DNA from 3 places in the Streptomyces sp. bgisy027 genome. Region 3 is predicted to be linked to each of the others. Evidence: riboswitches for the same ligand, from Rfam matches in the RefSeq annotation. Region 3 holds a riboswitch; each other region holds the start of a gene.
What was found. A riboswitch is a leader RNA that binds a small molecule or an ion and turns the genes downstream of it on or off. The one in region 3 is predicted to bind cobalamin.
Positions count from the first base shown of each region.

Region 1: it holds a riboswitch for cobalamin, as region 3 does, so the genes downstream of both, AC3ETA_RS37860 (SCO2321 family membrane protein) here and metE (5-methyltetrahydropteroyltriglutamate--homocysteine S-methyltransferase) in region 3, are expected to answer to the same signal.
Region 2: it holds a riboswitch for cobalamin, as region 3 does, so the genes downstream of both, AC3ETA_RS04820 (ribonucleoside-diphosphate reductase subunit alpha) here and metE (5-methyltetrahydropteroyltriglutamate--homocysteine S-methyltransferase) in region 3, are expected to answer to the same signal.

Region 1 covers NZ_JBYIVZ010000052.1:28,574-38,113, reverse strand. Annotated here, with positions in the region: gene AC3ETA_RS37875 (ABC transporter ATP-binding protein) at 1-1,687, opposite strand, end outside; gene AC3ETA_RS37870 (energy-coupling factor transporter transmembrane component T) at 1,684-2,856, opposite strand; gene AC3ETA_RS37865 (SCO2322 family protein) at 2,874-3,539, opposite strand; gene AC3ETA_RS37860 (SCO2321 family membrane protein) at 3,536-4,798, opposite strand; adenosylcobalamin-variant (AdoCbl-variant) riboswitch at 4,924-5,018, opposite strand; gene AC3ETA_RS37855 (alpha/beta fold hydrolase) at 5,602-6,525, shown strand; gene fxsT (FxSxx-COOH system tetratricopeptide repeat protein) at 6,605-9,540, opposite strand, start outside.
Region 2 covers NZ_JBYIVZ010000003.1:235,445-244,984, reverse strand. Annotated here, with positions in the region: gene AC3ETA_RS04825 (ribonucleotide-diphosphate reductase subunit beta) at 1-420, opposite strand, end outside; gene AC3ETA_RS04820 (ribonucleoside-diphosphate reductase subunit alpha) at 420-2,855, opposite strand; cobalamin riboswitch at 2,981-3,117, opposite strand; gene AC3ETA_RS04815 (GNAT family N-acetyltransferase) at 3,170-3,676, opposite strand; gene AC3ETA_RS04810 (NACHT domain-containing protein) at 3,833-7,450, shown strand; gene mctP (monocarboxylate uptake permease MctP) at 7,488-9,116, opposite strand; gene AC3ETA_RS04800 (DUF3311 domain-containing protein) at 9,113-9,379, opposite strand; gene AC3ETA_RS04795 (CstA-like transporter-associated (seleno)protein) at 9,519-9,540, opposite strand, start outside.
Region 3 covers NZ_JBYIVZ010000006.1:174,953-184,492, forward strand. Annotated here, with positions in the region: gene AC3ETA_RS08745 (phytoene desaturase family protein) at 1-595, opposite strand, end outside; gene AC3ETA_RS08750 (inositol monophosphatase family protein) at 696-1,544, opposite strand; gene AC3ETA_RS08755 (gamma-glutamyltransferase family protein) at 1,663-3,489, opposite strand; gene AC3ETA_RS08760 ((2Fe-2S) ferredoxin domain-containing protein) at 3,542-3,967, opposite strand; cobalamin riboswitch at 4,024-4,198, opposite strand; partial or broken gene AC3ETA_RS08765 (3-hydroxyacyl-CoA dehydrogenase family protein) at 4,310-4,435, shown strand; cobalamin riboswitch at 4,429-4,650, shown strand; gene metE (5-methyltetrahydropteroyltriglutamate--homocysteine S-methyltransferase) at 4,806-7,124, shown strand; gene AC3ETA_RS08775 (histidine phosphatase family protein) at 7,219-7,806, shown strand; gene AC3ETA_RS08780 (CbtA family protein) at 7,917-8,675, opposite strand; gene AC3ETA_RS08785 (CbtB domain-containing protein) at 8,696-8,917, opposite strand; gene AC3ETA_RS08790 (methylmalonyl-CoA mutase family protein) at 9,283-9,540, shown strand, end outside.

The DNA of each region.
Region 1 (9,540 bases), on a different contig from region 3:
CCTCGGCCAGCAGGACGACCCGGTCCGCGAGCTCGGCGGCGAGCTCCACGTCGTGGGTGGCCAGCACGATCGCGTGGCCCTGGTCGGCGAGGTCGCGCAGCAGGGACACCAGGCGGGCCTTCGCCGCGTAGTCCAGGCCGCGGGTCGGCTCGTCGAGGAGGAGCAGCGGAGGGCGGGCGGTCAGGACGACGGCCAGGGCGAGCGTCAGGCGCTGGCCCTCGGAGAGGTCGCGGGGGTGGGTGTCGTCTGTGATGCCCGGGAGGAGCTCCGAGACGAGGATGCGGCAGGTGCCGGGGCTGGCGCCGGCGTCGGCGTCGGCGGCCGCGCACTCGGCGGCGACCGTGTCGGCGTAGAGGAGGTCGCGGGGTTCCTGCGGGACGAGTCCGACGCGGCGGACCAGGTCTCGGGGTGGGGTGCGGTGGGGGACGGAGCCGCCTACGGAGACCGAGCCGGTGGTGGGTTCCACCAGGCCGACGAGGGTGTTGAGCAGGGTGGATTTACCGGCGCCGTTGCGGCCCATGAGGGCGACGGTCTCTCCGCGGGTGACGGTGAGGTCGACGTGGCGCAGGGCGCGGATCCGGTCGCGGGTCACGGCGAGTGCCTGTACCTCGGCGGCATGGGGAGATGGAGATGCCGGGGCGGTGGGGGTCTGTTTGCGGCGGAACCAGCGGTGGGGGGTGGGGGCGGCCGATGGGATGGGGGGTGCGGGTCGTCGGCGGCTGCGGGTCTGGTGTGGCTGGTCGCGCAGTTCCCCGCGCCCCTGAGCGGCGTTGGTGTGCCGTTCCTCGACCGGTTTCCGGCGGTCTTGAGCGGCGTTGGTGTGCCGTTCCTCGACCGGTTCCCAGCGGTCTTGAGCGGCGTTGGTGTGCCGTTGCTCGAGCTGTTGCCGTAGGTCTGCTGCCCTTCTGCGGGCGTCTCGGACCGTCAGGGGAAGCGGGCTCCAGCCGGCCAGGCGGCCCAGGGCGACGACCGGCGGGTAGACGGGGGAGACGGCCATGATCTCCGGCGGGGTGCCCAGAACCGGGGGCGTGCCGGGGGAGGGCAGGAGGGCGATCTGGTCGGCGTACTGCACGACGCGTTCCAGGCGGTGCTCGGCCATCAGGACCGTCGTGCCGAGGTCGTGGACCAGGCGTTGGAGGACTGCCAGGACCTCTTCCGCGGCGGCCGGGTCCAGGGCCGACGTCGGCTCGTCCAGGACCAGGACGCTCGGGTGCGGGGTGAGGACCGAGCCGATCGCCACGCGCTGCTGCTGGCCGCCGGAGAGGGTGGCGATGGAACGGTCGCGCAGATCGGCGAGGCCGAGCAGGTCCAGGGTCTCCTCGACGCGGCGGCGCATCACGGCCGGGGCCAGGCCGAGTGACTCCATGCCGTAGGCGAGCTCGTCCTCGACCGTGTCCGTGACGAAGTGGGACAGGGGATCCTGGCCCACCGTGCCGACCACGTCGGCGAGTTCACGCGGCTTGTGCGTACGGGTGTCGCGGCCGGCCACGGTCACGCGGCCGCGCAGGGTGCCGCCGGTGAAATGCGGCACGAGCCCGCTCACCGCGCCGAGCACGGTGGACTTGCCGACCCCGGACGGGCCGGCGAGCAGCACCAGTTCGCCCTCCGGGACCGCGAAGTCCACGCCACGGACGGTGGGTTCGGCGGCGCCGTCGTACGTCACGGAGACGTTCTCGAAGCGGATCACGACGGCTCCTTGGGGGCGGCGGGAGTGCGGGGCGTGGGGCTGACGAAGGCCGGGAGGAGGCCGAGGAGGACCGCTGCCGCGGGCCACAGGGGGAGGGCGGGGGCGACGAGGGGGATCACGCCGGGATTCAGGGCTTCCGGGGCACGGTGTGCGGCCAGGGTCAGCAGGGCGGCGACCGCCGCGCCGGAACCGGCGACCAGCCAGGCGTGGGTGTCCCAGCGGTCGGGGCGGTAACGGGTGCGCGGGGAACGCCGACTGCCCAGGCGCAGGCCCGCGAGGGCGGCGACGACTCCGGCGAGGAGGACCGGGAGGCCGTAGGTGCCGCCTTCGGCGGTGAGGAGCCCGTACGTCCCGGCGCAGACGCCCAGCAGGCCGCCGAGGGTGAGCGCGGTCGTCGTACGGCGGACGCGGGGCGGGACGTCGGCGGTACGGCCGTAGCCGCGCGCGTCCATCGCGGCGGCGAGCGCGACCGACCGCTCCAACGCCCCCTCCAGGACAGGCAGCGCCACCTGGAGGAGGCCCCGGACACCGCTGTCGGGCCGGCCGCGCAGCCGGCGGGCGGCGCGCAGCCGCTGGACGTCGGCGATGAGGTTGGGGGCGTAGGTGAGGGCGACGACGACCGCCACGCCGATCTCGTAGAGCGCGCCGGGCAGGGACTTGAGCAGGCGGGTGGGGTTGGCGAGGGAGTTCGCCGCGCCCACGCAGATGAGGAGCGTCGCCAGGCGCAGGCCGTCGTAGAGGGCGATGAGCACGGTCTCGACGGTGACCTTGCCGCCCAGGCGGATCCCCTGCGCCCAGTCGGGGAGGGGGATCTCGGGGAGGGCGACGATCACGTGGGTGCCGGGGAGCGGGGAGCCGAGGGCCACGGCGAAGACGAGGCGGATGAGGAGGACGGCCAGGGCCAGCTTGAAGAAGACGGAGTAGGAGCGGGCCCAGGGGGCGTTCGGGCGGCAGGTCGCCACGACGTAGGCGGAGGTCGCGATGAGGAGGGCGAGCAGGAGGGGGTTGGTGGTGCGGGTGGCGGCGGTACCGAGGGCGAGGGCCCAGAGCCACCAGGCGCCGGGGTGGAGAGGGGCGCGGTGGTTCGGGCGAAGGGCGGCGGCGGACGGCACCGGCCGGGCCGCCCGCCGCGTCTGCGCACCCCTGGGCGGCTCCGCACGGCTAGGCATCGCGAAGCTCCGCTCGGCTAGCCATCCCCGCGCCGCCGTGCCTGCCAGACCGCCGCCGCCCCCAGCACCACGACCACGGCGGCGCCCGCGACCAGGCCCAGCGAGAGCCCGCCGTCCGAGTCGTCCTCGGCCGCGGTGGCGGTCTGCCCGGCCGCGGTCGGCTTCCCGGTCTCCCGGCCGCCGCCCGACACCTGATCGCCGCAGCCCTTCCGCGGATACCCGGTGATCGCGCACAGCAGGGCGTTGGTGTCGTAGCGCAGGGGCTTGGCGACGGCCGCCAGGGCCTCGGCGGTCGTCGCGTCGGGAGCCACCCGGGCGCACGCGGTGCGGCGGGCAGGGGGCGTCTCGCCGGACGGGGCGTCGGCCGCCGTACCGAAGTCGATGATCAGGGCGACCCGCTTCCTGCCGTCCTCGGCGGGCGTCCTGGCGCAGATCACCGCGAACTCGGCCGCACCCCTGGGCTGCGTCGCGTCCTTCGAGTCCTCGCTCACGGCGAATCGGAAGCCCTGGACGTCACCGTCGGAGGGGCGGGCGAGGGAGGGGCCCTGGGTGGCGTAGATCCAGGTGTCGCCCTGGCGCTCCCAGAAGGACCAGTAGCGGTAGCCGGCCGCCTGCGCGCCCTGGGCCGCGCCGGTCAGCAGGACCAGCGCGGCCAGGAGCGGGGCGAGCAAGCGGCGGATCACGCCTGGGGGCCCTTCTTGCGGCCGCTCAGCAGGAAGCCGATGCCGACGCCGACGACGAGGAAGATGCCGACGTACCACCAGACACCGAAGGGACTGTCGCCCTTCTCGTCCTTCTCGGCGTCCTTGTCCGCGGCCTTTGTGGCGGCCTGCGGCGCGGGGCCCGTGGCGTTGAGCTGCTTCACCAGGTCGGCGCCGCCGAAGTCGCGGGGGTCGGTGCCGGTGGCGTGGGCGGCGAGGATCAGCTGGGCGTAGGCAGCCGGGCCGCTCTGCTTCGCCCACTTCGCGGAGTTCCGCTCCAGCCAGCGCAGCGGCTTCTCGGCGGCATCGGCACCGGAAAGGGCGGCCAGCGCCACGACCGCGTCGGCGGTGTTGCCGTAGTCGGGCTGGTCCTCGGCGCCCGGGAGGGCGGACGTGAGGTGGCCGTCCTTGGCGAGGGCGTCGGTGAGGTAGGCGGCGCCGTTGACGGCGGCCTGCTGCGAGGCCGGGAGACCGTCGCTCACGCATCGCGTGGCCGGCGCGTCCTTGCCGGGGCTCACGACGAGGCCCTTGCCGAGGGAGCCGAGGACGCCGGCCGCGGTGGCGTCGGCGTTGGCGAGCAGCTTGCCGTTCTTGTCGGGCTGGAAGGCGAAGGCGCCTGCGCCGTCGCCCTTGCACGGCAGGACGAGCTTGTCGAGCGCGTCGTAGGCCGTCTTCCCGTCCTTGCGGACGTCCGCCGGCTTCTCACCGGCGGCCGCGAGCGCGCCGATCACCACGGACGTCGAGTTGGTGTCGCTGGCCCCGCCCGGCAGGTAACCCCAGCCGCCGTCCTTGTTCTGGACGGACTTCAGCCAGGTCACGGCCTTGGAGGCGGCGGCGTCGTGCCCGCCGAGCGCGACGAGCGCCTGGACGGCGGCGGCCGTGTTGTTGGTGTCGACGAGGGTCTTGGCATCGCAGTCGGCGGCGGCGTCGGCACGGTAGGGCGCGAAGGCCCCGTTCGCGCACTGCTGCGTGAGCAGCCAGTCCACGGCCCCCTCGGCGGGCTGCACCCCGACGGTGTCCTGCGCGAGCATCGCGAGGGACTGCCGCCAGACGCCGTCGTAGGTGGGGTCGGTGGTGCCGTACAGCTCGGCGGGGTACGTCGGCTTCGCGGGCGCGGAGGGGGACGGCGAGCCGGCGGGGGACGGTGACGCGGACGGGGAGGAGTCGGCGGCTATGGCCGGCGCGGCCGCGCCGATCACGACGGCGGCGGCCAGGACCGCGGCGCTGCGACGGACGTACATGATCGGCGGGTGCCCTTCCCTAAGGGGAACCGGGCAGCGCAGGGGAGACCCCCGGCGGCTCGGCTCCGTATACCTCGACGGTGCCGCACTCCGGCGGACTGCCGGGGCGCGTGAGCCGGTCACTTCCCGTACGCGGCGATCCGGCTCACCGGCCTTCGACGACGACCGGTTCACGGTTGCGGGTCAGCGCCGGATTTGCACCGGCTTTCCCACGTACGGGTGTGATGACGACGGCGACACTCTACCCGGGGGTAGGCCGGGGCTGAGAGGGGGCTGTGGGCGGCGGAGGCGGGCCGGTGTCGAGGGAGGACGGGGGTGGCCGGTTCGGCTGGATTTCGCCCATGGATGTTGCAGGGGGTTGCCGAGCTTCGTGATGGGCGTGTGCATGATCCCGGCCGCGGCGTCGGCCCTTCCTCGCGGACAGTTCGGTATCGGCCGACGTCAGGATGCGAGACGGGTCGGGTGGCCCCATCATGTGGGTACTGCCCTCGGGTCGCGTGATCGCCGCCCTGGGGCGTTGCGATCACAGAAGTGTCAAACCAAACATGGATTTTGCGCCGAATGGCTATCGGTGTGGCTGGAATGACCTGCCGGAGGGTGGGAATCCTCTACCGTTTGGTCGGTGCGAGCGGCCCTTCGGGACGCGCAACCGTCACCCCGTGGCATTGCGTCTTACGGAAAACCCTTGGTCCGTCGCGAATGACGGCTGGTTTGTGTGTCGACTGGCGCTCTGACGGGCGGGATGCTGATTCTCCGGGTCCTGCTCCGGGCGGCCGCGGCGCTGGCGACGGGAGGCACACCTGGTGTTGGGAAGTGTCGAGAGCGGCGACGGCAAGAGGCTGCTCTTCTTCGAGACGTCGGGGGACCCGAAGGGCCACCCGGTGTTCTTGCTGCATGGCACTCCGGGCAGCAGGGTGGGGCCGCGTCCACGGACCAGCGTTCTCTACAAACTCGGCATCCGGCTCATCTCCTATGACCGGCCGGGGTACGGGGAGTCGCAGCGGTTAAAAGGCCGCGCCGTGCGTCACGCCGCCGCGGATGTGGCGGCCATCGCAGACCAGCTGAATCTTGGACCGTTCTCCGTGCTCGGCCGTTCCGGCGGCGGGCCGCATGCGTTGGCGTGTGCGGCGCTGCTTCCGGACAGGGTCGCCAGTGCTGCCGTTCTGGTCAGCATCGCTCCCCCCGATGCAGATGGGCTCGACTGGTTCGAGGGGATGGCCCCGTCCAACGTCATCGCCTACAAGGCCGCCCGGGCGGCTCTCCGCGATGGTTCCGAGGAGTGCTTGGAAAGGCTCAAGGCCAACCTGGCCAGCAATGCGGATGCCATTCGTGACAAGCCGGAATCACTGCTGGGGTTACTCACTCCGGAGATGCCCACGGCAGACAAGGCCGTGGTGGGACATGGTGGGATCCGAGGCCTACTCCTCGCCAACTACGAGACCAGTGTGGTGCGTTCCTCGTTCGGGTGGCTCGACGACGTGCTGTCCTTCCGGCTGGACTGGGGCTTCGAGCCAGGCAAGATCGTCGAAGTCCCGCTGCTGCTGTGGCACGGTGAGCACGACACCTTCTCGCCCGTCGGCCACTTCCGATGGCTTGCCGAACGCATTCCCTCAGCGACTGCCGTGCTGAAGCCGGGGGCGGCTCACTTCGCCGCGCTGCCGGCCGTACCGGAAATACTCGCTTGGCTACGTGACCGTGCTCGCGAGCGCTTCGGGGCCGCCGTGTAGCGGGTGCCGGCAGCCCGTCCGCGCCCGCGAAAGTGGTTCGTTGCGATGTGCTCGCCGACGTGGGCGAGCACATCGCAGATCAGATCGGGTGCGGGTCGAACTCCCAGCCCGACCGACTCCAATCGCGCAGGGCCAGAGCGCGGGGATGATCGGCCCCGAGTCGCGCAGTGATCGCGCCCAGCACTTCCTCACGCAGCCGGTCGGCCGCCTCGCTCTCTCCCAACTCGTTCAGGACCACCGCGAGGTTGGCCGCGCAGACCAGTGGGGCGGGGTGCTGGTCGTCGTTGAGGACATCGCGAAGCCGGTCCAGTACCTCCTCGTAGGTAGCGCGGGCCCGTCCACGCTGCCCCAGTGCGGCCTGGGCATTGGCCAGGTTCACCCGGCACATCAGGGTGAACGGGTGGTCGTCGTCGAAGATTGCCGCGAAAACCCTTGCGGCTTGCTCGGCGTGTGCCAGTGAGGAAGCCGCCTCGTTGGCCGTGTAGAGCAGCACGGCCAGGTTCGCGTAGCAGGCTGCTGTGTAGGGGTGTTGGTCTTGGAAGAACCGACGGCAGTCGTCCAGGACCCGGCGGGCCAGCTCGACGGCCTCTTCGGTACGACCCTGCGCGCCCAGGATCCCGGCCAGGCCCAGGTGGAGCAGCAACCGGTTGGGCGAGGCCGACCCTTCCTCGGAGGGAAGGTTGGACAGCACCGTGCGTGTCAGGTCTTCCGCTTCCTGGGCCCGGCCCATCTGGTGCAGGGCACCCGACAGCGCTTTGCCCGCGTTGATGGTGGTGGGAGCGGACGGGCCGAACTGCTGATGGGAGAGGCATTGGTCGTAGGTGCGCCGCAACGGAAGCTCGGATCCGGCGTAGTCGCCGCAGTCGAGCAGATCGCGGGCGTAACTGATGGTTGATGCCCGGGTGTAGGCATGTTCCGGGCCGAGGATCTTGTTGCGAGTCTCCATAGTCTTGCGGTCCAGCCGCAGAGCGTCCGTGTACTGCCCCAACACCCGTAGGCATACCGCGTAATTGTTGGCGGCCATGAGGCTGCGCGGATGGTCTTCGCCGAACAACTCCAGGAACTGCTCGTGGTTGAGCCGGTCGCGTTCCAGTGCCTCGCTGTAGCGGCCCAGACCGCGCAGGTCGGCAGCCACACCGCCGGACGTCATGAGGATGTGGAGGTCGTGCGGGCTGTCCAAGGCCGCTTCCTGGCGGTGCAGTACGTCCATGTCCAGCTCCAGGGCCTCTTGGTATCTGCCCTGGGCACGAAGGATGTTGGCGATCTGGAAGCCCATGTGCAGCACCCAGCGTTCGTCGGGTCCGCTGTGTTCGAGCCAGCCCTGATGCACGCGCGTGCTCAGGTCGTACGCCTGCTTCAGCTCGCCGCGGCGGCGCAACTGGCGAACTCGGTCCACGATCAGCTTCCGGATGCCGTAGTCGGGTGCTGTCAGGGCCCAAGAAGTTCCCAGGTGAGGCCAGATGATGCGGTAGCGCTCCCAGGTGTTGTGGTCCTCGGGGTCGTCCTGTTCGGGACGGGCGGCCACCAAGGTGCGGAAGACGACGTCCCGCGTGGCCTCCTGATCTTCCTCCGTCATGTTCAGGCGCACCGACATCTGCACCAGGCGGTGCACGCGGAGACTGCGTGACTTGCGGTCCACCGTCGCGAGCGAGAGTCGACTCAGCTCCTGGAACGCGCGCGCGATCATTTCCGTGCTGTCGAAGGCGCGCGGCCGGAACTCCTGATCGCGTGGGCTGTCCTGACCGGTGAGGGACTGTGCGATCTGCGTGCTCTGCAGCAGATCCATGGAGATCGGCTCGGGGCTGAACCAGGCGGCCAGTTTGAGGAGTTGAACCGCCGGCGGGAAGTTCTTGTTGAGCTGCCCGATGGCCACGCTCCAGGTCTTGGAGACGTCGAGGAGCCGGTCGTCAGGGCTCAGACCGGCCGTGTCGGCGGCGGGCTGGCGCTCGAGCAGTTTGACGTACTCCTGGGTCTGAAGGCCGCTCTCCTTGAGCACTGCGGCCGCGTGCTCGACGGCCAGCGGCAGATCGCCGAGGGCCGAAGCCACTTCGTCGGCCTCCTCGGTGCTGCACTCGGTGAGCCTGCGCTTGAGGTGCGCGACGCTCTCCTCGCGCTCGAACACACCGACATCGGCGATCTCCGCGTACCGTTCCCAGCCCTCGGAGCGCTGACTGGTGATCAGGACGTGGCCTGCCTTGCTGCTCACCAGCAGATCGGACAGATCGTTCACGTGCTCGACATTGTCGAGGATCAGTAGCCAGCGGCTGTAGGGCCGACCCAGACGCAGCGCATCCTTGACCGCGGCCGCCGTCGCCGTCGGGTTCTTGCGCTCGGAAACCTCCAGATGGCCTGCCAGCCCCGCGAACTGCTCCACTGCGAGGTTTCGCTGATCGGCCTGGATGTGCCAGACGACGTCGTAGTCGCTCTTGAAGCGGTGGGCGAACTCCAGGGCCAGCATCGTCTTGCCCACGCCACCCATGCCGCGCAGAAGCACCGTGCCGTTACCGGCCCGCAGCCGATCGCGCAGGTGTCCGAGCAACTCCTCGCGTCCGGTGAAGGACGGGTTGCGGATCGGCAAGGAGAACACGAAGGGCTCGGCCCCGGGGAAACGCGGGCCTCTGTCGCTTGCGGCGGCCGGGCTGAACAGCGGCTGTGTCGGGGCCTCCACGGCATTCAGCAGCGCCTGTCTCGCCGCCTCCTCATGGGGACCGCAACGGGCCAGATCGGCGGCGGCGCGATCGGAGAACGGAGGGCTCATCCGTACGTCGTCCACGCGCACGGTCACCAGGGTGCGCCGATTGCCCAGACCGTCGACGGCGTCGGTCGTCTCCCATGCCGCTCGTGCTTCCGCGGAGTCCCGGTAGGCGTGGGACAGGACCGCGAGAGTTCGGGTGGCCGACTTCCCTGTCGGACCAGGGGCGGAGCGTTCGGACGGATGAGTCGTACCGTTGGACACCAGATGCACCTGGAAACCCACGGACTTGAGCGTGAACTCGATCCAGTCGGCCCAGGTGC
Region 2 (9,540 bases), on a different contig from region 3:
CTCGCGGATCGAGGGGATGTTCTCGACGGCGTCGAAGGCCGCCGCCCTGTCCTGCGGGTCGGGCAGATAGGTGTCGAGCAGCGTCAGATAGAACTGGACGTGCACGGCCTCCTCGAACAGCTGGCGCGACAGGTACAGGCGCGCCTCCGGGGAGTTGATGTGCTTGTACAGCGTCAGCACCAGGTTGTTCGCCACGATCGAGTCGCCGGTCGCGAAGAAGGCGACCAGCCGGCCGATGAGGTGCTGCTCGGCGGGCGTCAGCTTGGCGAGGTCGGCGACGTCCGAGTGGAGGTCGACCTCCTCCACGGTCCAGGTGTTCTTGATGGCGTCCCGGTAGCGCTCGTAGAAGTCCGGGTAGCGCATGGGACGCAGGGTCAGTTCGAAGCCCGGGTCGAGGAGATGGGTGTTACGGGTACTCATTACTGGCAGGCCTCGCAGGACTCGGGGTTCTCAAGGGAGCAGGCGACGGCGTCGGGCTCGGCGACCTGCTGGACGGGGACGGTCTTCTCGGACTGGGCGGCCTGGCCCTGGGCGGCGCGGGCGATGCGGGTCGCCGGGCGCGAGCGCAGGTAGTACGTCGTCTTCAGGCCCGACTTCCAGGCGTACGCGTACATCGAGGAGAGCTTGCCGATGGTCGGCGTCTCCAGGAACAGGTTCAGGGACTGCGACTGGTCGAGGAACGGGGTGCGGGCCGCCGCCATGTCGATCAGGCCGCGCTGCGGGATCTCCCACGCCGTGCGGTACAGCGCCCGTACGTCCGCCGGGATCCAGGCGAAGTCCTGCACCGAGCCGTTGGCCTCGCGCAGCGCCTCGCGGGTGCGGGCGTCCCAGACACCCAGCGCCTTCAGCTCGTCGACCAGGTAGGAGTTGACCTGGAGGAACTCACCGGAGAGCGTCTCGCGCTTGAACAGGTTGGACACCTGGGGCTCGATGCACTCGTAGACACCGGCGATGGAGGCGATGGTGGCGGTCGGCGCGATGGCGAGCAGCAGGCTGTTGCGCAGGCCCGTCGTGGTGATCCGCTCGCGCAGCGCCGCCCAGCGCTCCGGCCAGGTGAGCTCGACGCCGTAGTGGTCGGGGTGCAGCACGCCCCGGGCGGTACGGGTCTTCTCCCAGGCCGGCAGCGGGCCGCTGCGCTCGGCGAGGTCGGCGGACGCCTCGTACGCGGCGAGCATGATCCGCTCGGCGATGCGCGTGGAGAGCTGTCTCGCCTCGGCCGAGTCGAACGGCAGCCGCAGCTTGAAGAAGACGTCCTGGAGGCCCATCGCGCCCAGGCCCACCGGCCGCCACTTGGCGTTCGAGCGCCCCGCCTGCTCGGTCGGGTAGAAGTTGATGTCGACGACGCGGTCGAGGAAGGTGACGGCGGTGCGGACCGTCTCGTCCAGGCGCTCCCAGTCGATCTCCCCGCCGCTCACGAAGGCGCCGAGGTTGACCGACCCCAGGTTGCAGACCGCCGTCTCGCCGTCGTCGGTGACCTCCAGGATCTCCGTGCAGAGGTTGGAGGAGTGCACGACATGGCCCGGCAGGGCGGTCTGGTTGGCGGTGCGGTTGGCGGCGTCCTTGAAGGTCATCCAGCCGTTGCCGGTCTGCGCGAGGGTGCGCATCATGCGGCCGTAAAGGTCGCGGGCCGGGATGGTCCTGCGCGCGAGCCCTTGCTCCTCGGCCTTGCGGTAGGCCGCGTCGAACTCCTCGCCCCACAGGTCGACGAGCTCGGGCACGTCGGCGGGGGAGAACAGGGACCACTGGCCGTCGGCGTTGACCCGGCGCATGAACTCGTCCGGGATCCAGTGCGCGAGGTTCAGGTTGTGCGTACGGCGGGCGTCCTCACCGGTGTTGTCCCGCAGCTCCAGGAACTCCTCGATGTCGGAGTGCCAGGTCTCCAGGTAGACCGCGGCCGCGCCCTTGCGCCGGCCGCCCTGGTTCACGGCGGCGACCGAGGCGTCCAGCGTCTTCAGGAACGGGACGATGCCGTTGGAGTGCCCGTTGGTGCCGCGGATCAGCGAACCCCGGGAGCGGATGCGGGAGTACGACAGGCCGATGCCGCCGGCGTGCTTCGAGAGGCGGGCGACCTGGTGGTAGCGGTCGTAGATGGAGTCGAGCTCGTCGTTGGGGGAGTCCAGGAGGTAGCAGGACGACATCTGGGGGTGGCGGGTGCCGGAGTTGAAGAGCGTGGGGGAGGACGGCAGATAGTCGAGCCTGCTCATCAGGCCGTAGAGCGCGGCGACTTCGTCGACGGAGCGGGGGGTGTCGTCCTCGGCGAGACCGGCGGCGACGCGCAGCATGAAGTGCTGGGGCGTCTCGATCACCTTGCGGGTGATGGGGTGCCGCAGGAGGTACCTGCTGTGCAGGGTGCGCAGGCCGAAGTAGCCGAAGCGGTCGTCGGCGGCCGTGTCCACCAGAGCGTCCAGGCGGGCCGCGTGCAGGCGCGCGAACTCGGCGGTGCGGTCGGCGATGAGGCCCTCGCGGTGGCCGACCGCGACCGACTCGGTGAAGGACGTCACACCCTGCGAGGCGGCCTCGGCGGCGATGGAGATGGTCAGCAGCCGGGCGGCGAGCCTGCTGTAGGCGGGGTCCTCGGAGATGAGCCCGGCCGCCGCCTCGGTGGCCAGCTCGCGCAGCTCCGCCTCGTCGGCCCGGGCGGACCGGCCGCGCAGCGCGGCGGCGGCGACCCGGCCGGGGTCGGCGTCGGGGAGGTCGGCGGTCAGCTCGGTCAGGAGCCGCAGCAGATCGGAGGGCCGGCCCGCAGGGTCTCCGTCGAGGGCGGCGGCGGGAGACGGCAGGGCGGTTCCGGGGGCGTCCGCGTCGGTCGGGACCGATGGGACGACTGAGGCCGGGTCTGCTGGCGCGATGGTCACGTGGGGGCTCTCCCTCGCTCGGCACGGGGGCCTTGCGGAGGGCAGGGGGCAGCACACGAGCGCACACGGCGTCGCGTCCACCGGCCCATTCCACGAGGCCCGGACGTCAGGGCGCACCGGCCGGTCGGCCGGGCGCGCTGTCGGCAGGTCCTCGGACTGACTCCTGTGCACGACTGAGGGAACAGACGTGCACAAGTACACCGTTGCGGGACAGTTCCGGATTCGCACCGGATTCCCCTGCGGCGACAGCGAGCATGAGCATACATCTTGTGCTCGCCCGCCACGCCACCCCCAGATGTTGTGTCGCGCTGGTTTCAGAGCGTCAACTCATAGGTGAGAAGAGTGATGTCGTCGAGCTGCGGGAGCGGATTCCAGTCCCGCTCGGGTGTGCGAACAAAACCCAGCCGTTCGTAGATGCGATGGGCGCCGTGCATGGTGCGCTGGGTCGACAGGACGATCCGTACGCAGCCCTCCGTGGCCCGGGCGCGGTCGACGCAGGCGCGGACGAGGGCCTCGCCGGCGCCGCGTCCACGGCCCGCGCGGTCGACGGCGAGCATCCGGATCTCGGCCTCGCCGGGGAGCGCGATGTCGGCCATGGGGCCGCCGCTCGGCACGAAGGTCACCCCGCCCAGCAGCCGGCCGTCCGCGACGGCCACGAGTACCTCGGCGGCGGTCGCGCGCTTGGCCACGTCCCTGAGTTCGCCGAGGTACGCGTCACTCTCGCCGAAGTCGAGGAGCCCGTCGTGGAGATAGGCCCGGGCGGTGATCTCGCCGAGCGCGTCGAACTCACCGGGTTCCGCCGGCCGGATCGCGATGTCCATGGGCCCGAGTCTGCCGGACGGCCGGGCGGACGGGCCCGGGGTTTTGTGCCGAGGGCCGCCGGGTTGCGGGGAGTTCCGGGAGTGCTTCCATGGAGATAGGTGTCGGCGCCCCGCGGTCGCTCCGTTTCGAGAGCCGTTCTCGGAAGGAGACGAACGATGACGAGGGTCGTCGGCAGCCCGCCCGGCAAGAAGCGGCCGCGCAACGCGCCGATGGCGACGCTGGCTCCGAGGCGGGCGGCCAACCGGGTCAGGCAGGGGTTCGTGGGCCACCGGCACAGGCTGACCACGCGCCTGGAGGCCCGCGGTGGAAGCACCCGCCCCAAGAAGTGGCGCCGGTGGTTCACCTACACCAACGCCACCCGGGCCGTCTGGACGGTGGCGGTGCTCGCCGTGGTCGCCTGGGTGGTGGAGGGCCTGTACATCGTGATCCGGGGCCGCACGACACCCTTCGAGAAGTGGCGGCAGGGCAACGACGGCTTCGAGACGGTCATGCGCTTCGTGGGCCCGGTGCTCGCCGCGTCGCTCGCCGCCGCGCTCTTCCTGTTCTGGTGGTACCGGTGGACCAAGCGGCGCTATCTCGCCAAGGCACGCGACGACCCCCACCGACTGGTCCTCACGGCCGGCCCGGACACCGCCGAGATCGTGGGCCGGGAGGAGATCGCCCAGGTCATCGCCGAGCGGCTGCGCGAGCGCGACACGCGCCGGCCCTATCTGCTGGTCGGCGGCGTCGGTGTGGGCAAGACCGCCGTCCTGGTACGGCTCACCGAACTGCTCGCGGAGCAGAACGCCGTACCCGTGCCGATCCGGCTGCGGGACGCGAACGGCGGCAGTGACCTGAACTTCGAACGCATGGCCAAGGAGCGCTTCATCGACGAGGCACCCCGGGGCATCCTCGCGCGCACCAAGACCGAGCGGGTCTGGCAGCAACTGCTCGCCGACGACAAGCCGGTCGTCATCGCCGACGGGCTGGAGGAGGCGCTCCTCGGCGACGGCCTCCAGCAGAACCGGGACAACATCATCCGGCGGGCCATCGAACGTGCCTACGAGGAGAAGCTGCCCCTCGTCATCGCCTCCCGGCCGCACAGCCCGCTGGAGAGCACCCCGGCCGCGATCGTGGAGCTGGAACCGCTCAGCGAGGAGGAGGCCCTGCGGTTCGTCCAGGCGCGCGTGCCGGAGACGGACGAGCGCCGCGTCGACTGGATCGTGGAGACGGCGGAGGTGACCGAGTCGCCCGTCTACCTCCAGATCGCCCGTGAACTGCACCGTCACGGCGCCCTGGAACACGACCGGCCGGACAACGACCCGCAGCACATGAACACCCGCAGCCGTGACCGCGGCACGCTGCGGCTGTGGCTGCTGGAGACCTGGGACGAGGCGCTGTGCCAGGGTCGGCTGCGCCGGGACGTCGCCCTGAGCCAGCGCGACCGCCGCGACGCCGTCGAGGTGGTCTCCGCCCTGGCCTGCGTGGGACTGCTCCAGGACAAACTGGAGGTCGGCCTCGGGGAACTGCTCGACTCGGACGTCCACCCCGGTCCGATGCGGCGCGCGCAGGCCCGTGCCGAGCACCTGCGGGCCGGCGGACGCGCCTTCGACCGGTACGGCAGGCGCGGGAACGTCTTCTCCGAATGGCACCGGCAGCAGATCTGGGACGTGCTGTGCCGGCGGATCAGCCCGCAGGAGAGGAGGCGGTTGCGCGGGGGCAACATGGACCAGTGCCGCGCGGCCCTCGCCCGGATCGCACGCAACGCCGACAAGCTCGGCCTGGTGGAGGGCTTCGAGCGCAGGGTCCGTTTCCCGCACAGCATCATCCAGGCCTACTTCGGCTACCGCGTGCTGCGGCGGCTGGGCGAGCGGGGCGCCGGCGAGCTCGTCGAGCACGTGCTCCAGCCGCCCGGACCCAGCCGTGAACTGCTCATGGCCCTGGTGCTGTTGTCGCGCCGCCGGGCGGCCGGGGTCAAGGCCCGCCGGGAAGGCGTCCGGGCCGAGGTGACGAAGGAGATCGGGGAACGGCTCCGCCGCTCACGTATGCGCGGGCACACCCTGGCCCACCGGCTCTGCAAGGCCGCGGAACGCCGCACGGACGACCCGAAGGCGCTCGACCACTACGCGGCCGCCGTGGAGATCGAGAGCGTGGAGGAGGCACCGAGGCTGCTCGGCCACATCCTGGAGGAGGTGCGCAGGACCTGGGCCGGTTTCAAGGGCGACCGGCGCAGCCTCGACGACGCGAAGCTGAGGCTGCTCAGGCAGGTCGGGGCCGCCCTGCGCAGCGTCTCCGACCGGATCGACACCACACCCCTGTACGAGCAGCTCGTCCAGACAGGCGTGAAGGAGCCCGCCTACTCGATACGCCTGGCCGCCGCCCAGGAGTTCGGCACCGGCGGCAACCCGGCGTTCGCCGTGATCCGCGGCCGGATCGGCCTCAGCACCGACCCGGTGGAGGAGTACAACGACCGGCTCGGCAAGCTGCGGGCCTGGAAACGGCGGGAGTACGAACAGTGGGCCGAGCGCATGGCCCGGGCACGTGCGGCGGGCGTGCCCTCCCGGGCCAGGACGGAGCGCATCGCCCGGCTCCAGCAGGACCGGCGCACGCTCAACCTGGAGTACCGCAGGAAACGGGTCGTTCTGTTCCGGGAGTTCGTGATGCGTGCCTGGATGATCCCCATGCTCCTGGGCTCCGTCGACGAGGCGCACCGCGACGAGGCCCGCGAGCGCCTCACCAAGTGGCTGGGCCACCTGGACCCCAAGGCCACCGGCGGCACCCCCGATCTGCCGCTCGCACTGGAGGCCGCGCTGGCGCAGGGCTTCAAGTACGCGGCCAACCGCAGGATCCGGCATCCACAGGCCGACCAGGGCGGTCGCGACGACCTGATCCGGCAGGCGGAGACCGTGCTCCAGCAGTCCCGGTGCTGGTACGCGCAGGTCATGCTCATCCAGGCGCTGTGCCTGTGGGAGCTCCCGGACATCGTGGGCGTCCATGAGCAGCAGGCGCACCCGACGCCGGGCAGGGACGGGTACGACGGCGGACGCGAGCCGCCCCGGACGCTGGGCGGGGCGACCGCCGTGCAGACCGTGGAGCGCTGGCTGTCGATGGCCGGCACCGTGAACCGGCCACCCGGGCATCCCGGGGCGAACGGCGCCCCGCCCCGGCAGTCCCTGCATCCGTTCGTCGCCGAGGCGGGCGACCTGGTGGCCCTCGCGCTGGAGACCGGGCAGCCCGAGCGGTTCCTCTGGATCGACGAGAAGGGCGTCGCCGACAACATCGGCGCCCGCACCGGCAATCCCGAGTCGTACCGCAGGCACAACCTCTGGATCCCGCCCTCGGTGGGCTGGAGCACCCTGGACGCGCGGGCCCAGCGCCTGGTCGCCGACGTTCTGGTGATGCTGAACCTCATCGAACGGGACGGGCATCCGGACGAGGTCGAGGAGCGGATGAGCCGCGCGGAGCAGCCGGGGACATCGCTCCCGCCGTGCATCAGCGGCGACCGCGGCCCGCTGCGCCCCGGCCTGCGGGCCGGCATGGCGGACCCGCCCACACCCGGCGCGACCTGCCTGCCGGACTGCAAGTTCCAGCTCTGCCCCTACCCGCCCCGGGGCTGTGTGCCGCGCGGGGAGATCCGGGAGCCGTTCTGCCGTCAGCAGCAGGCCCTGCTGCCGGGGCGGATGCGCCGCCATCTGCCCAGACTGCTGCGCCGGAAGACACCGGGCTGGGTCAGCATGCGGGTCCGCGAACTCGACGGTTTCTGGCAGCAGATGGCCGGGCGTACCCGCAACTAGTGCGGTACGCCCGGCCGTCGTGCGGGTGAGTCCCGCGTCAGTGGCTGGTGCCCGCCGTCGCCGGGGGCAGTTCGACCTGGACTCCGGGGTCGCCGGCGTCGGCCGTGTAGTCCTCCGGCTTCGTCTCGTCGACGCCGTCCGGGGCCTTCGCCGCCCTCAGCGCGAAGGTGAGCACGACCGTGACCACCACGTTGAGCACGAACGCCGTGAGACCGATGTAGCCGATCTCGCCGATGCCCGGGATCTCCTTCGCCGAGCCGCCGAAGTGCTTCTGGGTCGGGGAGGCGACGCCGTACGCGGCGAACGTGCCGTAGATCATGCCGACCGCCCAGCCGGCCAGCAGGGCCCAGCGGTGGAACCAGCGCGTGAACAGGCCGCCGACCAGGGCCGGGAAGGTCTGCAGGATCCAGATGCCGCCCAGCAGCTGGAAGTTGATGGCGACCGTCTTGTCCATCGTCAGCACGAAGACCAGGGCGCCCACCTTCACCAGGAGCGACACGATCTTGGAGACCTTGGTCTCCTGTGCGGGTGTGGCGTCCGGCTTGAGGAAGTCCTTGTAGATGTTGCGGGTGAACAGGTTCGCCGCCGCGATCGACATGATCGCCGCCGGCACCAGCGCGCCGATGCCGATCGCCGCGAAGGCCACGCCCGCGAACCAGTCGGGGAACATGTTCTCGAACAGCTGCGGGATCGCCAGCTGGCCGTTCTGCACCTTGACGCCGGCCGCGATCGCCATGAAGCCCAGCAGCGCCAGCAGGCCCAGCATCAGGGAGTACAGCGGCAGGATCGTGGTGTTGCGGCGGATCACCTCACGGCTGCGCGAGGACAGCGTCGCGGTGATCGAGTGCGGGTACATGAACAGCGCGAGCGCGGAGCCCAGCGCCAGCGTGGCGTACGTCCACTGTCCGGCCTCGGCCGGGACCAGCGCACCGCGCGGCGCGCCCGTGGCCGGGTTGGTCTGGCTGTAGGCCTCGCTCGCCTTGGCGAAGATCTCGTCGAAGCCGCCCAGCTTGATCGGGATGTAGATGATCGCCACCGCGATGACGATGTAGATCAGCGTGTCCTTCACGAAGGCGATCAGCGCGGGGGCGCGCAGACCGGACGAGTAGGTGTACGCGGCCAGCACACCGAAGGCGATGAGCAGCGGCAGGTCCTTGATGAACCAGTTCGTGTTCTCGCCGCCGCCGACACCCATCACGTCGAGGACGGCCTGGATGCCGACGAGCTGCAGCGCGATGTACGGCATCGTCGCCAGGATGCCGGTCACCGCGACCGCCAGCGACAGCCCCTTGGAGCCGAAGCGTCCGCGCACGAAGTCCGAGGTCGTCACATAGCCGTGCTTGTGGGACACCGACCACAGCCGGGGCAGGAAGGTGAAGATCAGCGGGTAGACGAGGATCGTGTACGGCACCGCGAAGAAGCCCGCCGCGCCGGCCGCGTAGATCGCCGCCGGGACCGCCACGAAGGTGTACGCCGTGTACAGGTCGCCGCCGAGCAGGAACCAGGTCACCCAGGTGCCGAACGACCGGCCGCCCAGGCCCCATTCGTCGAGGCTGTGCTCGTTCTCGGCCTTGCGCCAGCGCGCGGCCAGGAAACCCATGACCGTGACGGCCAGGAAGAAGAAGATGAAGACGCCGAGTGCGACGCCGTTCACGCCGTCGTTCATTCCGCCGCACCGCCCTTCCGCGAGGCACGGGCGCGCTGGTCACGCTGCCACAGCTTGTACGCCACCATCGTCAGCAGCGCGGAGAGCAGCACCCACAGCATCTGGTACCAGTAGAAGAACGGGATGCCGGCGAACGCGGGGTCGGTCTTCGCATACGAACCGACCCACAGCATCGCCACGAACGGCGTGACGAGACAGAGCGCGATGACCACCCGTACAGGCGTCACCACCGGCTCTCTGTTCACTTCTGGGGCATCTGACATCTGACGGCTCCGTCCCCTCACTGATCACCTGAGAAACGCCCGGGCAATGTAGGTGACGGTGCAACGACAGCGGAAGACCTTGTCCGGATATCGGATGTGGAGAATTGGTGTGCACGGCAACCGTCGCGCGGCGGTGCGCTCAGCAGCAGCGGAACCCTCGC
Region 3 (9,540 bases):
AGCCGATGGCGCCGGTGGCGAAGCCGCCGAGGGGGGCCATGACGTGCGCGACGAGACCGGAGAAGAGGGTCTTGACCTGCTCGTCCCTGAAGCGCCGCATCAGCCACGTGGACGGCGGCAGCCCGACCAGGCCGAACCGGGCGAGGGTGACCGGGTCGCGGGGCAGCGCGGTGAGCGGCAGGGACATGAAGTCGCGGGCCAGGGTGTCCCACTTGGGCAGGAACGGTTCGACGAGCCTGCGGTACGGTCCCGCGTCGCGCGGGCCGAAGGAAGCCGCGGTCTCGGCGACGGACCGGGACAGCACGGCGGCGGTGCCGTCGGCGAAGGGGTGCGCCATCGGCAGGTCGGGGTGCAGCCACTCCAGGCCGTAGCGGTCCAGGGGCATGGTCCGGAACACGGGTGAGTTGATGCCGAGGGGGTGCGCGGCGGAGCACGGGTCGTGACGGAAGCCGGGGAGGGTCAGCTCCTCCGTACGGGCGCCTCCGCCGACGGTGTCGCGTGCCTCGAACACGGCCACGGAGAAGCCGCGGCGGGCCAGCTCCACGGCAGCGGTCAGTCCGTTCGGCCCCGCTCCCACCACGACCGCATCGAGCATCGACGGCACCTTCGGACTCCTTCGTCAGCCGACGGCCTTGAAGGATCAGGATATGCCGGGGCACTGACGGCGCAGGGCGCGGGCGGCTTCGCCCTGGGGGTCAGCGCACCCCGCCGGACAGCAGTCCCGCCACCCGACGGGCCGTGGCCGCGTCCCGCGCCGCCGTGAACGGCAGTGCGTTGCCGCCGGTGATCCGGAACGGCTCGCCCGTGCGGGTCAGGTGGGCGCCGCCCGCCTCCTCGACCAGGAGGATGCCCGCGGCGTGGTCCCAGGCGGCCTCCCAGCTGAACGCGGTCGCGTCCAACTCGCCCCGTGCGACGGCCAGATACTCCAGGCCGGCCGATCCGCAGGAGCGCGGTGCGACGCCGTCGGTCCACAAACCGAGCAGGCCGCGCTTTTGGTCATCGGTCGTGTAGTCCGGGTGGGACGTGGCGATTTCGAGGTCACGGCCGGGTTCCGGCGCGCCGGACCGCAGCCGTACGCCGTCGAGGTGGGCGCCCCGGCCACGTACCGCCGTGGCGAGTTGGTCGCGGGCCGGGGCGTAGGTCCAGGAGGCGAGCAGGACGCCGTGCCGGGCGAGCGCGACCAGCGTGCAGAAGCCGGTGTCGCCGTTCACGAACTGGCGGGTGCCGTCGACGGGGTCGATGATCCAGACCGGCGCGTCGCCGCGTATCGCCTCGTACGACGCCGGGTCGGCGTGCACGGCCTCCTCGCCGACCACGACCGAGCCGGGCAGGAGCGCGCTGAGGGCTCCGGTGAGGAACCGCTCGGCGAGCCGGTCGGCGTCGGTGACCAGGTCGTGCGGTCCGCTCTTCTGGTCGATCTCGTGCTCGGCGAGCTGCCGGAAGCGGGGCATGATCTCGGCCGCGGCCGCCTTGCGGACCGCTTCCTCCACGTCGGCCGAGTGCTGTGCGAGAAACTCTTCGATGGTTTCGTTGTATTCGATCACGCGTCAATAAGAACACGACCCTCTGACAGTCCCTGCCCGCCGGGTGGCCGGCGGATGGCATCGACGTGAACATGAGGGGCCGGTATCAGCAGGTCGGAAGCCCGGGGGCGGCGTTTCCTCAGCGCCCGACCGCGTATCCCTGCATGCCGCGCGGATTCGCCGCGGCCGACAGGACGCCGGTCTCCGGGTCCCGTGCCACCACGCACAGCCGGCCCTCCGACCAGGCGTCACCGACGGTCACCTCGTGACCGCGCCGCCGCAGCTCCTCCACCACCGCGGCGTCCGTCCGGGACTCCACGGTGACGCTCCCCGGTCGCATCCCGCGCGGGTGGAAGGAGCCGGGGAAGCTGTCGTTGTGCCAGTTCGGGGCGTCGATCGCGCCCTGGAGGTCGAGACCGCCGCGGACCGGGCCGCGCAGGGCGACGGCGAGGAGGAAGTGCAGCTGCCACTGGTCCTGCTGGTCCCCGCCGGGTGTGCCGAAGGCCATGACGGGCACCCCGTCGCGCAGGGCGATCGAGGGCGTGAGGGTGGTGCGGGGCCGCCGGCCCGGCGTCAGGGAGTTCGGCAGGCCCTCCTCCAACCAGGTCATCTGGAGCCGCGTGCCGAGCGGGAAACCCAGCTCGGGCACGAGGGGGTTGGACTGGAGCCAGCCGCCGCTGGGGGTCGCCGCGATCATGTTGCCCCAGCGGTCGACGATGTCGAGGTGGCAGGTGTCGCCCCGGGTCCCGCCGTCGGCGGCGACATCGGGCTCCCCCGGCACCGGGGACGTGGGGCGCTTGGCGACGGTCGGTTCCCCCGCGCCCGGCGCGTCGGAGGCGGGCCGGACGTCGGCCGCCACGCGCGCGTGCGCGGACAGTCGCGGGGTGCGGCCGCCCGGGCTGCCGGGCCGCATCTCGTGGGACGCCTTCTCGCCGATCAGCTCCCGCCGGTCGGCGTTGTACTCGTCCGACAGCAGGTCGGCCAGCGGCACCTCGGCCGCGTCGCCGTACCAGGCCTCCCGGTCGGCCATGGCCAGCTTGCAGCCCTCGATCAGCAGGTGGACGTACTCGGCGGACCCGTACCGCGGCAGCTCGGGCGGGAGCAGCGCGAGCTGCTGGAGGAGGACGGGGCCCTGGCTCCAGGGGCCGGCCTTGCACACGGTCCAGCCGTTCCAGTCGTACGTCGCCGGCGCCTCGTAGGTCGCGGACCAGCCGGCGAGGTCGGCGGCCGTGAGCGTGCCGGAGTGCCGCTCGCCGCTGGTGTCCACGGTCGGGCGGCCGGCCTGCCGTACCAGGGCCTCGGCGATGAATCCGGACCGCCACACCTCGCGCGCGGCCTCGATCTGGGCGATCCGGTCGCCTGCGCCCGACACCTCGTCGAGCAGCCGCTTCCAGGTGGCGGCGAGGGCGGGATTGCGGAACGGCTCCCCGGGGCGGGGCGCCCGGCCGCCCGGCAGATACACCTCGGCCGAGGAGAGCCACTCCGTCTCGAACAGCTCCCGCACGGTCTCCACCGTCTCGCCGACCCGCTCCACGGGCGCGTGCCCGTGTTCGGCGTACCCGATGGCGTACCGCAGCACCTCCGCAAGGGGCTGGGTCCCGTGGTCCCGCAGCAGCAGCATCCAGGCGTCGAAGGCGCCGGGCACGGCGGCGGCCAGCGGCCCGGTCCCCGGCACCAGTTCCAGTCCGAGTCCCCGGTAGTGCGCGACGGTCGCCCCGGCCGGCGCCGGACCCTGCCCGCACAGCACCCGTACCTCGCCGCCCGCCGGGGCGAGAAGGATCGGCACCTCGCCGGCCGGACCGTTCAGGTGCGGCTCGACCACGTGCAGCACGAACGCGCCCGCCACCGCGGCGTCGTACGCGTTGCCCCCGCGCTCCAGCACCGCCATCGCGGACTGCGAGGCGAGCCAGTGCGTGGAGGACACCATGCCGAAGGTGCCCTGGAGGGTGGGACGGGTGGTGAACATCGGGTCTGTCACCTCGCTGTCGCGCGGATCGGTCCTTCCGATCTTCAGGCACTCACTGTTCGGGGTTCAACCTTCCGGCGTCCCCGGCCCGCCGGGGCGGTGTGAAGGTGTAGAGGTCGAGGACGTCAGGGCAGGGCGCGACGCCGGGGCCGCCGGCCCTGACCCAGGTGATGACGTCCTCGGTGGCCTCGGGGTCGTTCACGAGGCCGAGCCAGACCGGGCGGGCGCCGGCCGCGCGGGCGGCTGCGGACGGCTGGACGACGATCACGTTGGCGTGCTCGCACACGTCGAGGCAGCCGGAGACGCGCACGGGCACGTTGTCGGCGAGGCGAGCGGTCTGCCGCGCGTGGTCGACCCCGGTCACCTTCGGGGTGCCGCAGCAGCAGTCCCGGCAGACGACGACACGGCACGGTGCGGGTGCGGCGGCGGTGGGTGCCGGAGGGTCGGTGGGCGCGGGGCGGGAGGGGAGCACGGGCATGCCTCGGGTGTCGGGGCTCGTACGCGGAGCCTGGCCTACGGACGTCCTCCCCGCCCGGGGGCGTGAAGGTGCCAGCAGGTCTTCGGACTCGGGTTCGTCCGGTCGGGGCGCCTTCCCGGTCTCCCAGTGGCGCGTGCCCCGCCCGTCCCCCTCACCGCTGCGCGTCAGTTCCGGATTCGCACCGGATTCCCTGGCCTCGGTTGTGGCTCGACTGGCCCGCCGAGGCTATCAACTCCGCATGCCGCTCAGGTCGTGCGCCCGGTCACGGGGTACGGCACGAACGTGCTGGTGTTCTCGTCGACGCGCAGGGTCCGCCCGAGGAGCGGCGCGGCCCGCCGGGGGTCCCTCTACGACGCGTTCAAGGAGCCCCTGTATGCCCCTCCCCCGTTGCCGCTGCGGATGGTCGAGGCGGGGCTGCTGGGCCGCAGGAGCGGGCGGGGGTTCCACACGTACGGCCGGGTAGGCTGATCCGTGCAGCTGGTTCGCCCCGTCCGCCAGGCGGGGTGTCGTAAGAGGGAACCCGGTGGAAATCCGGGACTGCCCCGCAGCGGTGAGCGGGAACGACCGCCGTCATGAGCACTGAGCCCGACGTACCGGGCCTGGGAAGCGACGGCCATTAGGAGTCCTCAGGAGATGAGGACGTGCCCGCGAGTCCGAAGACCTGCCAACTGCCCGCGCGCGAACCACTCGTGCGCGGACATCCCGGTGACCTCGAGGGCGGGTCGGCGTACATGACCGAGCGGACGGCCCTGCGGCCGCTGCCGTCCGGTCCGTCACCCCTTCGCACTCTCGTCCCGTCGCCGGGATCTCAGGGAATCGTCTCGCGAAGGAGATCTCCGTGACCACCAAGCCCACAGCCGCGGCAGCACGGGCCACCGTGTACGGCTACCCCCGTCAGGGCCCGGACCGGGAACTGAAGAAGGCGATCGAGGGCTACTGGAAGGGCCGCGTCACCGCCGACGCCCTCCGAGCCACCGCCGCCGAACTGCGCCGGGCCAACTGGCGCCGCCTCGCCGACGCCGGCATCCACGAGGTGCCCACCGGCGACTTCTCGTACTACGACCACGTCCTGGACACCAGCGTCGCCCTCGGCGCGATCCCCGAGCGGCATCGCGTCGCCGTCGAGACCGACGCCCTGGACGGCTACTTCGCCATGGCCCGCGGCACGCAGGACGTCGCGCCGCTGGAGATGACGAAGTGGTTCGACACCAACTACCACTACCTCGTACCGGAGTTGGGCCCGGACACGGTCTTCACGGCGGACTCGGCCAAGCAGGTCGCCGAGCTCAGGGAGGCCCTGGCGCTGGGCCTGACCGCCCGGCCCGTCCTCGTCGGCCCGGTCACCTACCTCCTGCTCGCCAAGCCGGCGCCCGGTGTCGCCGCGGACTTCGAGCCGCTCACCCTGCTGGACCGGCTGCTGCCGGTGTACGCGCGGATCCTGGCCGACCTGCGCGCGGCGGGCGCCGAGTGGGTCCAGCTGGACGAGCCTGCGCTCGTCCAGGACCGCACCCCGGCCGAGCTGAACGCCGCCGGGCGCGCCTACCGTGACCTCGGCGCGGGCACGGACCGGCCGAAGCTGCTGGTCGCCTCCTACTTCGACCGGCTCGGCAAGGCGCTGCCCGTGCTGGCGAAGGCGCCGGTCGAGGGGCTGGCGCTCGACTTCACCGAGGCCGCGGGCGCCAACCTCCAGGCGCTGGCCGCGGTCGGCGGACTGCCCGGCAGGCGGCTGGTCGCCGGTGTCGTCAACGGCCGCAACGTCTGGGTCAACGATCTGTCGGCGTCGCTCGCCACGCTCGGCACCCTGCTGGGCCTCGCTGACCGGGTCGACGTCGCGGCCTCGTGCTCCCTGCTGCACGTGCCGCTGGACGCGGCGGCCGAGCGCGACATCGAGCCGCAGATCCGGCGCTGGCTGGCCTTCGCCCGGCAGAAGACCGCCGAGGTCGTCACCCTCGCCAGGGGCCTCGCCCAGGGCACCGGCGCGATCACCGCCGAACTCGCCGCGAACCGGGCCGACCTGGCCTCCCGCGCCGGCTCCCCGATCACCCGCGACGCGGCCGTACGGTCCCGTGCCGCGGCCGTCACCGCCGAGGACTCCCGCCGCTCGCAGCCGTACGCCGAACGGGCCGCGGCCCAACGCGCCCATCTCAGGCTGCCGTTGCTGCCGACGACCACCGTCGGCTCGTTCCCGCAGACCGGCGAACTGCGCTCCGCACGCGCGGACCTGCGGGCCGGCCGGATCGGCACGGCCGCCTACGAGGACCGCGTCAGGACCGAGATCCAGGAGGTCGTCGCCTTCCAGGAGAAGACCGGCATCGACGTGCTGGTGCACGGCGAGCCCGAACGCAACGACATGGTCCAGTACTTCGCCGAGCAGCTCACCGGGTACCTCGCCACACAGCACGGCTGGGTGCAGTCCTACGGCACCCGCTGCGTCCGCCCGCCGATCCTGGCCGGCGACATCTCCCGGCCCGAGCCGATGACGGTGCGCTGGACGGCGTACGCCCAGTCCCTCACGGCTCGCCCGGTCAAGGGCATGCTCACGGGGCCGGTCACCATGCTCGCCTGGTCCTTCGTCCGCGACGACCAGCCGCTCGGCGAGACAGCCCGCCAGGTCGCCCTCGCCCTGCGCGACGAGGTGACCGACCTGGAGGCGGGCGGCGCCTCCGTCATCCAGGTCGACGAACCGGCACTGCGGGAGACCCTGCCGCTGCGTGCCGCCGACCGCGCCGGGTATCTCGCCTGGGCCACGGAGGCGTTCCGGCTCACCACCGGCGGGGTCCGGCCGGACACCCAGATCCACACCCACATGTGCTACGCAGAGTTCGGCGACGTCGTCCAGGCCATCGACGACCTCGACGCGGACGTCATCAGCCTGGAGGCCGCCCGCTCGCACATGCAGGTGGCCCGTGAACTCGCGGCCCACGGCTACCCGCGCGAGGCCGGTCCGGGTGTCTACGACATCCATTCCCCGCGGGTGCCGAGCGCGCGGGAGGCCGCCGAACTGCTCCGCACCGGCCTGAAGGCGATCCCCGCCGAACGGCTGTGGGTCAACCCCGACTGCGGTCTGAAGACCCGCGGCTGGCCGGAGACCCGGGCCTCGCTGGAGAACCTGGTGGCAGCGGCCCGTACGGTACGGGGCGAGCTGTCCCCGTCCTGACCCGGCCGACCGGCCGGGTGCCCTCGCCGCGGAAGCGGTGAGGGCACCCGGGCAGCCAGGAGCACGTCATGACCCCGGCCCGAGGAGCGACCACGTGACCAGCCGCGTCACCTTCATCCCACCCGCGATGAACGCAGCCCTGCGCCGGGCCCGCTTCGACGACGGCCGGACCCCGCTCGACGACACCGGCACGGCACAGGCACACGCGGCCGCAGGCGCCCTGCCGCCGGCCGCCCGGGTGCTCACCTCGCCGAGCCTGCGCTGCCGGGAGACCGCCGAGGCGCTCGGTCTGCACGGCCCGGCGGTCCCGGAACTGGCGGGGCCGGACGTGAGCCGCTGGCGGGGCCGCCCGCTCGACGAGGTGAGTGCCGCCGAGCCGGAGTCGGTGGGCCGCTGGCTCACGGACCCGGACTGCGCGCCGCACGGGGGTGAGTCGGTGCGGGAGTTCTGCGGCCGGATCGCCCGGTGGCTGACGGACGCCCGGGACCTGGACGGCCGTACGTTCGCCGTGGTCGAGCCGGAGGTCGTGCGCGCGGCTGTCGTGCACGCGCTCGGGATGCCCGAGGCGGCCTTCTGGCGGCTCGACGTCGCCCCGCTGACGGCGACGGAGCTCAGTGGGCGGAGCGGGCGCTGGAACCTGCGGCTGGGGCGGCCCCTCGCCGCACCCGACGCCGACCGGTGACGGCCACCGGGGTCACGGCTTGCCCTGTCTGTCCGGTCGACTCGGTGCCCGGGGAACGCGAGAGGGCCCCCGGACGGTTCCGCGGGCCCTCGTGCGTGAGCGCGTACCGGTCAGCTGGGCGCGGCCGCCGCCGAGGCCCGTGCCGCGGCGGCCGGCCGGGGGTTCAGCAGCCGCTCGGCCAGCTCGCCGAAGAGCAGCCCGAAGCCCGCCCACAGCGTGACCTGCATGGCCAGCGCGGACAGCCGGAACCGCCACAGCACGGTGGCCGGGAAGTCGGCGGGAACCTCGTTGACGACCGGCAGGAACGCGAACGCCAGGCCGGTCACCAGGGCCAACGCGGCCAGGGCGACGACGGTGGCGTACCAATTGCCCAGTCTCGGGGCGAGTCGCTTGCCCAGGATGGTCGCGGCCACCGCAAGGAGGACGCTGAGCACCATCATCAGGAAGTACAGGGTGGTCCGCCTGCCGATGGTGTCGGGGTCGCCGACGGCGGGCGGGTTGGCCGGGTACTTCAGGAACGGCACGATGTAGACGGCGAGCAGCGCGCAGCCGGACAGCAGCAGCGCGGTGGCCCGCGGGGAGAAACGGCCGACGCGGCCGAGGGCGAAGCAGTAGGCGAGAGCGGCGATGCCGCCGAAGGAGACGCCGTAGATCAGGACACCGGTGGCGAGGCCGGCGGTGGACTGGAGGCTGCGGGAGACGAGTTCGGCCTCGTGCTCGTGCCCGGCGGCGTGGGCCTCCTCGAAGCCGATCGCCTTGTCGACGCTCGGCTCACCGAGGACGTAGGCCACGATCAGCGCGAGGACGCCCGCGCCGAGGCCGGCGAGCATGCCTCGCACGAGCAGATTTCGTACGGTTGCGGAGTTCATGAGGGCCTGGCTCCCCGGCGTCAGTGGCAGGGGAAGCCGAGCAGGTGGCGGGCGTCGTGCACCCACTCGTGGACGTCCGCGCCGGAGACGACGGAGGTGGCGCCCTGCTCGGCGCCGACGAAGTACAGCAGGACCAGCATCAGGATGCCGAAGAAGACCGCCCACGGGACGATCGTGCCGATCGGCAGTTTGGCGGGGAGAGCGGTGGGGTCGGCGGTCGGCTGGGCGACATGCTGTGCCATGGCAGGGCTCCTTCGGGAGTTCGCGTCCCATCTCGGTGGTGCACATGACGACGGCCACGGGTCTGACTCACCACCCCCGCGAGGAGGGCGGCATACAGTGGCGCGACCGTGCCGGATTCCCACCGGCTTCCGTCGTGCCGTCGTCGATATCGTCCTGACCGTACTCCTCGACCAGGACATGACCAATGGCAGGCGGGCTCGTGGGACCTTGCTCTGACCGAACCTTTGCCTGAGACGAAAGCCGCGGAACGCCCCTTCCCCGACCACCGGGAAGGGCGCGGAGACGCAGGTCACAATGTGGGAGAGGGCAAGGTCACAGCCCTGCCCACTGCTGCTCCTTTGTCGATCTGACCTAGCATCCGAGCATGACGGTCCTGCCTGACGACGGGCTCTCGCTGGCCGCCGAGTTCCCTGACGCAACCCATGAGCAGTGGCAACACCTGGTGGAAGGTGTGCTGCGCAAGTCGGGCAAGGACGTCTCGGGCCCGGCCGCGGCAGACGCCCTGTCCACTGCCCTGGAGGACGGGTTGCGCACCCGCCCTCTGTACAGCGCGCGTGACGCCGCGCCCGATGCCGGCCTGCCCGGGTTCGCCCCGTTCGTCCGCGGCGGTCGCGCCGAGGGC